3 regions of the Comamonas sp. SY3 genome follow, and region 1 is predicted to be linked to each of the others. Evidence: predicted binding sites of a transcription regulator. Region 1 holds the regulator's gene; each other region holds the start of a gene.
What was found. The regulator LexA, encoded in region 1, represses DNA repair genes until DNA is damaged. The targets are predictions, from matches to a motif close to ACTGTATNNNNATACAGT.

Region 1 (2,267 bases):
GATGAAAAGGCCAGCAAGCGGTGCGGGTGCACCTTTTGCAGCCAGCGCGCGCTGTGCAGCTCGCCCCCGCCGGTCACCGCGACCACCTCGCGCAACAGCGGATGGCCGTCCGCATCCAGCGCCGCAGCGGCGGCCACGGCATCCTTGAGATTCTGCGGGCCATCGGGCATCAAGGCATTGGCCGGGCGCATCGCACAGGTCAGCACCACCGGCTTGGCCAGGCGCCCTAAAACGCAATGCAGGAACCAGGCGGTTTCCTCCAAGGTATCCGTTCCGTGGGTGATAACAACACCGCGTACCGCCTCGTCGCGCATCGCTGCATCGCAAGCCTGGAGCAGCGCATGCCAGACCTCATCGCTCATGTCCTTGCTATCAATTTGCGCGATCTGCATTGCATCCAGCGGGCCCGCCGCGGCGGTCTCGATACCGCCCACCCCCGCCAGCAGGGCCGCGACCGACAGCTGCGCCGCACGGTACTGGCCGGGATTCTCGGCATCATCGGCCATGCCGGCAATGGTGCCGCCGGTGCCGATGATCAAAATTTTTGGCTGCAAAGCTTGCCTCCTGCAAAAAACTGGTTAAAAATACAGGTACTGGATTGATATACAGGTGTTGGAGTGCACGGCAGCTTGGCTGCCACCCGGCACCACAGATCACACGGAGATCTTATGCGAGACCATCCCAAACTCACCGCGCGCCAACAAGAGATTCTGGACCTGATCCAGACGGCCATCTCGCGCACCGGCGCCCCGCCAACGCGCGCCGAAATCGCCAGCAAGCTGGGCTTCAAATCGGCCAATTCGGCAGAAGACCACCTCAAGGCGCTGGCACGCAAGGGTGTGATCGAGCTGGTCAGCGGTACCTCCCGGGGGATTCGCCTGCAAAGTGATACCGTGCGCTCCATCAATGCGGCACGCGGCACGCGCTTTTCGTCGCCGCTGGCAGGCGTGTCCAACGCCACCGCCGGCCTGGGCCGCGTGGTGCAAGAGCTCGCCCAGCTGGCCCTGCCGCTGATTGGCCGCGTGTCAGCGGGCTCGCCCATCCTCGCGCAAGAGCATGTCGACCAGACCTATACCGTTGAAGGCGGCCTGTTCCAGCAGCAGCCCGATTACCTGCTGAAGGTACGCGGCATGTCGATGCGCGATGTCGGCATCATCGATGGCGATCTGCTGGCCGTCAAAGCCACCCGCGAGGCGCGCAATGGCCAGATCATCGTCGCGCGTCTGGGCGATGACGTCACCGTCAAGCGCCTGCAGCGCACCAAGGATGGCATCGAGCTGCTGGCCGAAAACCCGGATTATCTGCCCATCGTCGTGCAGCCGGGCGAGCCCTTTGAGATCGAAGGCATTGCCGTCGGGTTGATTCGCAACACGATGCTGAACTAAGCCCAGCGGCCCTGTCGGCCCCTCCCTTTCTGCGCAACCCCAGGTAGCGGGCGTTGTGGGCACCCGGCCCACAACCCTGGGGAATGCGCTCGCCTTGCGCAATCCTGCTGTCATCCGTACACCAAGGAGTCTCCCATGCTCGTAGCAGATGCATTGCGTGCGCTTGCGCCCTTTTCCCTCGTCGCTGGCCTGCCCTGGTTCCAGTCCATCCAACGTGCCATCGTGCGCAGCAGCCGCCGCCGTCCAGGCCATGGCGCCGCCAACGATGGCCAGCTTGCCGCCCAGGTGCATTGCTTTGCCGCCGCCTCCAGCGCCGCTGCGCAGCGTGGTGCCGTGCAGCAACTGAGCCTGCTCGATGGCCCCAGCATTCCGCCTGGCGTGGACGGCCCTGCTGAAGAGACACCCGCACAGCGCCCCATCGACCGCATTCGCCTGCCGCGCAAACCCGCAGCGCGCCGCCGCCTCTCCGTCGGTGCACCGTCTCACACCCGCCCGTTCTTGTCGGTACAGCGCTGCAGCGCCCAGGCCGCCAACGATGCCCCCATCAAGATGTACTGGGCGCAACCGGCCAGCCTGCACCGCCAAAAGGGCATGCGCTGGGCCATGTCGGGCAGCATGGCCGATATCTGTGCCGAGCTTGAACGCCTGGAGCGGCTGGAGCATCTGCACGCGGTCTAAGCCAGTGCCAATCCGGGCCGGTGCGTTGTAGCCAGCCTGCTGGCAGCTGCATGCCTGCTGTCACGAGAGGTGGACAGCAGCGGAATCGCTACACTGGGTTGACGCAGACGCTGAACGTACCGGGCGTTACCGCCATGCCGGGCACGCGCCAAACCGGCACCTTCAGCGCTCTGCCTTCCGCCCGTTGCTCATGGCCACTAAGCC
Region 2 (2,267 bases), on a different contig from region 1:
AAACGCTCGGCGCTGATGAAACCCTTGGCTTCGAGCTCGTCGAGGATGGCCGCCAGGTCCTCGCCCTCTTCCACATGGGAGGCAAGCTTGCCCTGCAGTTCAGCGCGCGAATGCTCGCGCTGCGCCAGATAGCGCAGCGCACGGCCTTTGAGGGAGAGTTTGCTAAAAGACATTCATCCTCATTGCTATAAAACAAATAGCTGCTTGCGCACAGCATCTGTGCACAAGCAGCTATCTCAGCGTTCTCGCTTCAGAAGCGGTCAGCCCTCGGTGCCGTTGGCCGCAGGGCCATCGACCACGCCGTCTTCAGCGGGGCGCAGGCTGATGTTCAGGCTCTCGCGCACCTTGTTCTCGATCTCGATCGCCAGGTCGGCGTTTTCACGCAGGAACTCGCGCGAGTTGTCACGGCCCTGGCCGATCTTCTCGCCGTTGTAGGCATACCAGGCACCGCTTTTCTCGATGATGCGGGCATTGACGCCCATGTCCAGGATTTCGCCTTCGCGCGAGATGCCTTCGCCAAACAGAATGTCGAACTCGGCCGTCTTGAACGGAGGCGATACCTTGTTCTTGACCACCTTGACCTTGGTTTCGTTGCCGATGGCTTCGTCGCCGCGCTTGATGGTGCCGGTACGGCGGATATCGAGGCGCACCGAGGCGTAGAACTTCAGCGCGTTACCGCCGGTGGTGGTTTCTGGGCTGCCGAACATCACGCCGATCTTCATGCGGATCTGGTTGATGAAGATGACCATGCAGTTGGTCTTCTTGATCGTGGCGGTGAGCTTGCGCAGCGCCTGGCTCATCAGGCGGGCCTGCAAGCCGGGCAGCTGGTCGCCCATTTCGCCTTCGATTTCGGCCTTCGGGGTCAGGGCCGCCACCGAGTCGACAACAATCAGGTCCACCGCGCCGGAGCGCACCAGGCTGTCAACGATCTCGAGCGCCTGCTCACCGGTGTCGGGCTGGCTGATCAGGATATCGCCCAGGTTCACGCCCAGCTTTTGGGCATAGCCGGTATCGAGTGCGTGTTCTGCATCGATGAAGGCGCAGGTGCCGCCCAGTTTCTGCATCTCGGCAATCACCTGCAGGGTCAAGGTGGTCTTGCCCGAGGATTCAGGGCCGTAGATCTCGATGACGCGGCCGCGCGGCAGGCCGCCCACGCCCAGCGCAATGTCCAGGCCGAGCGAGCCGGTGGACACCACCTGGATGTCCGAGACGGCCTCGCCTTCGCCGAGTTTCATGATGGTGCCCTTGCCGAACTGCTTTTCGATCTGGGCCAGTGCGGCGGCCAGCGCCTTGGCTTTTTCGCTGTTGGCTTCGGGCTTGGTTGCGGTGGCGTTCATGGATTTCTCCTTGCGTTTGATAGTCATGTCTTAGGTCTGGGATCCTGCTGTTTGCATATACAGCCTGGATGCTTGAACAGTAGTTTAGGGGATGGGTATATTTTATAAAAGCATTTTTTTAGTCAGTTTGCTTGACTAAATGCAGCATACTGAAAAAGCCGCACAACACCCTCGGGAGCGCCCATCATGCCGACACTTCTGCCCCATTTGCCTGATGACAGCTGGCGCCTGACCCACATGGGCCGGCTGCTGGGCCATGCAATGCGCCGCTTCGACGCCCGCGTGCTGCACTTGATGGTGCGGGATGACGCCGTGCCGCTGGCGCTGTCGCATCTGGCCGAGCGCGACCAGGTCAGCGCCGCCCATATCCATATCACCCGGCACCTGTCCTTGGCAGGCGACCGTCTGGTGGACCTGGCCGAGCGTGCAGGCATGAGCAAGCAGGCGATGGCCCAGCTGGTGGACCAGTGCGAAGCCTGGAACCTGGTGACCCGTGAGCGCGACCCCCGCGATGCACGCGCCCGCATCGTCCGCTTTACCGAGACGGGCCTGCTGTGGCTGCAGGCATTCGAGCGGGCGGTCACCCAGGCCGAGGCGGAGTTCCGCGCTGAAGTGGGCGAACAGGTCGCTACCGTGGTCAAACTCGGGCTGGAAGTGTATGGGGCCGACAGCTGAGCGGCTGCATGTGCTGCATTCAGCCGCGCTTGCGCTCGAACTTGTAGAACAGGTTGGGTTCGGAGACGATGTAGATATTGCCGCCATTGTCCATGGCCAGCCCCTCGGGCTGCGGGATGCGGTTGGCCAGCCCGGCCATATCGGCCCACAGCGGCATCACGCTGAGCAGGTCTCCGGCACGGCTGTATTCGTAGAGCACCGAAGACTCCTCCCCGAGCAGCAACAGGTTGCCGCTGCGCGGGTCGACCTCGACGG
Region 3 (2,267 bases), on a different contig from region 1:
ATATCTGCGACTTGCAACTGTGGATAACGCGTTGAATCGCCTTGTGTCAGCGACTGAGCTTTTAAAGGAAACTGAATTTTTCTTCGATCAGGACCGATGATTTGTGAATCCTCTCCTTGCATTGCCATCATTTCCTCAAAAGTTTGCTGAGAAAGCATAATAGGTTTGGATTGATCATGCACCACATCAAACCGGGCATTCTTCATCATACCCCACCTCACAATTTGGTGAAAGAGTGCAGGGATTGCAGGATCAATATTTGACCAATCATAATCCTCATACCACATATTGAAATATTGAGGATCTAGCAAACCACTCAGAAATTTTTTCAATTGCTCATTCGCGCAAGAGTGAACAAGAGAATTCGCTGCTTCATAAAAGGGATCTTTACCCTCATCAGCACCTTTTCTGATAAGTTCAACAAACGAATTCAGGAAATTGTTTACTTTCTCCTCCCCACACATTGTTGGCAATACATAGTAGAGGAAGTTGGAGAGCGCCAGATTGTGTCCAAATTTATAAAGATCATACCCCATTTCATAAAATATATTCTCAGCGATCAAATCAACTATCTTTGTCGTCACCATATATCGCTTATGAAACACACTTATTTGAACACGGTGCTCATTCAATCGAGGATCGGAGAGAAATTTAATTACTTTATTTATACCCTCTTGACGACGCCTTAAGTTACTAAACTTTGACTCGCCCGTTTGCCCTGAACGCACATGCTGAAGCAAATCCGCCGCCTCTTCATTGGAAAAATCATTTGATGCCAATATAAACGAAGGCTGAACTTCATCTAGAAGATTTGCACCCGTGTTGCCAGCTTCATCACAGTAAATTATAGACATAAATTACACCCACATTAATAATTGAAAAACATTAATTAGAACCACATAACAAATATTGAATAAAAATCTTTCCTCTCATTTGGATTCATTATGAAACTGATAAAAATTATCTCCTTTCGTCATCTTCTTTTCCTTTGACGATCGAACTCATCCTACCTGACTAGCACCTATCCTGAGAAAAGATTTATACTGTATGCATACACAGTACTCTACAGCCCCTACATCTTGATGCGAGCCCCATGATCCTCCCAGTGGCGGGAAGCACTGTGCGCGCCGGCTTCCCAAGCCCTGCAGATGACTGGAGCCAGGAACGAATCGACCTTGCCAAGCTCCTGATACCTCATCCCGCCTGCACATTCCTGGTCAAGTCGGGCGGACTAACGATGAAGGACGCGGGCATCGATGATGGCGACCTTCTGGTGGTCGACCGCTACATGAAGCCTGAGCACAAGTCGATCGTGGTGGCGGTGCTGGACAACGACTTCACCGTCAAATATCTCTTCAAGCGCGGTGGCCGGATCAAGCTGCAGGCAGCCAACCCTACCCTCCCTGACACCAGCATCGGCGACGAGCAGACGCTTGAGATCTGGGGCGTTGTCACCTGCAGCATCAAGCGCTTCGTCAAGGTGTAAACATGTATGCACTGGTCGATGGGAACAACTTCTATGTGAGCTGCGAGAGGGTGTTTCGCCCAGCGCTCAACCGCTGCCCCGTGGTGGTGCTCAGGAACAATGACGGCTGCGCTAATTGGGGCCGTTTGGGGGATCGGCAAGTGAATTAGCAACGACTTGAACGCGGCGAGCATAGCCAATGTCTGGCAGCTCACTCAGGCCGACCTGGGCACCATACGTCGACGCTGGTCGGTGGTCCTGGAGCGCACCGTGCGCGAGCTGCGCGGCGAAAGTTGCATCGCCCTCGAGGATGCCCCCCCTAAGAAAATGATTGCCTGCACCAGGTCATTTGGCCAGCCGGTGGAGGACCTTGGCCCCTTGATCGAGGCGGTGAGCGAGTATGCCAGCCGTGCGGCCGAGAAGCTAAGGCGTCAGCGCGGCCTGGCTGGCCAGGTACAGGTGTTTGCACATACCAGCCCCTTCAGGCCAGGCCCACGCTTCAGCCGCTCCATCGTCGTTCCGCTGCTGCAGCCGACAGCTGACACTGCGTTGATTGTCCGCAGCGCGGTCGACGGCCTGCGCCGTATTTAAGAAGAGGGATATGAGCTGATCAAGGCCGGAGTGATCCTGCTCGACATCAGCGACGGCACCATTCAGCAAAATGAGCTGGACCTGGGCGAGGCCTCCAAGGATCGCAGCGCCCTCTATGGTGCGTTGGACAAGATCAATTTGCGCTACGTGCGCGGCACCCTGCACCTGGCTTCCACCGGCCTAGAGCCAGGCAGTGCGCGCTGGGGCATGA

Region 2: the regulator LexA is predicted to act here: its motif matches at 1,384-1,401, upstream of recA (recombinase RecA).
Region 3: the regulator LexA is predicted to act here: its motif matches at 1,043-1,060, upstream of ACCQ08_RS21780 (LexA family protein).

Annotation. Positions count from the first base shown of each region.
Region 1 covers NZ_JBGTYN010000009.1:164,717-166,983, reverse strand. The annotation lists gene ACCQ08_RS14020 (asparaginase) at 1-554, opposite strand, end outside; gene lexA (transcriptional repressor LexA) at 669-1,385, shown strand; gene ACCQ08_RS14010 (hypothetical protein) at 1,521-2,063, shown strand.
Region 2 covers NZ_JBGTYN010000003.1:136,787-139,053, forward strand. The annotation lists gene recX (recombination regulator RecX) at 1-173, opposite strand, end outside; gene recA (recombinase RecA) at 261-1,337, opposite strand; gene ACCQ08_RS05530 (MarR family winged helix-turn-helix transcriptional regulator) at 1,524-2,012, shown strand; gene ACCQ08_RS05535 (SdiA-regulated domain-containing protein) at 2,032-2,267, opposite strand, start outside.
Region 3 covers NZ_JBGTYN010000024.1:20,156-22,422, forward strand. The annotation lists gene ACCQ08_RS21775 (DUF3800 domain-containing protein) at 1-854, opposite strand, end outside; gene ACCQ08_RS21780 (LexA family protein) at 1,094-1,486, shown strand; gene ACCQ08_RS21785 (hypothetical protein) at 1,643-2,056, shown strand; gene ACCQ08_RS21790 (DUF4113 domain-containing protein) at 2,087-2,267, shown strand, end outside.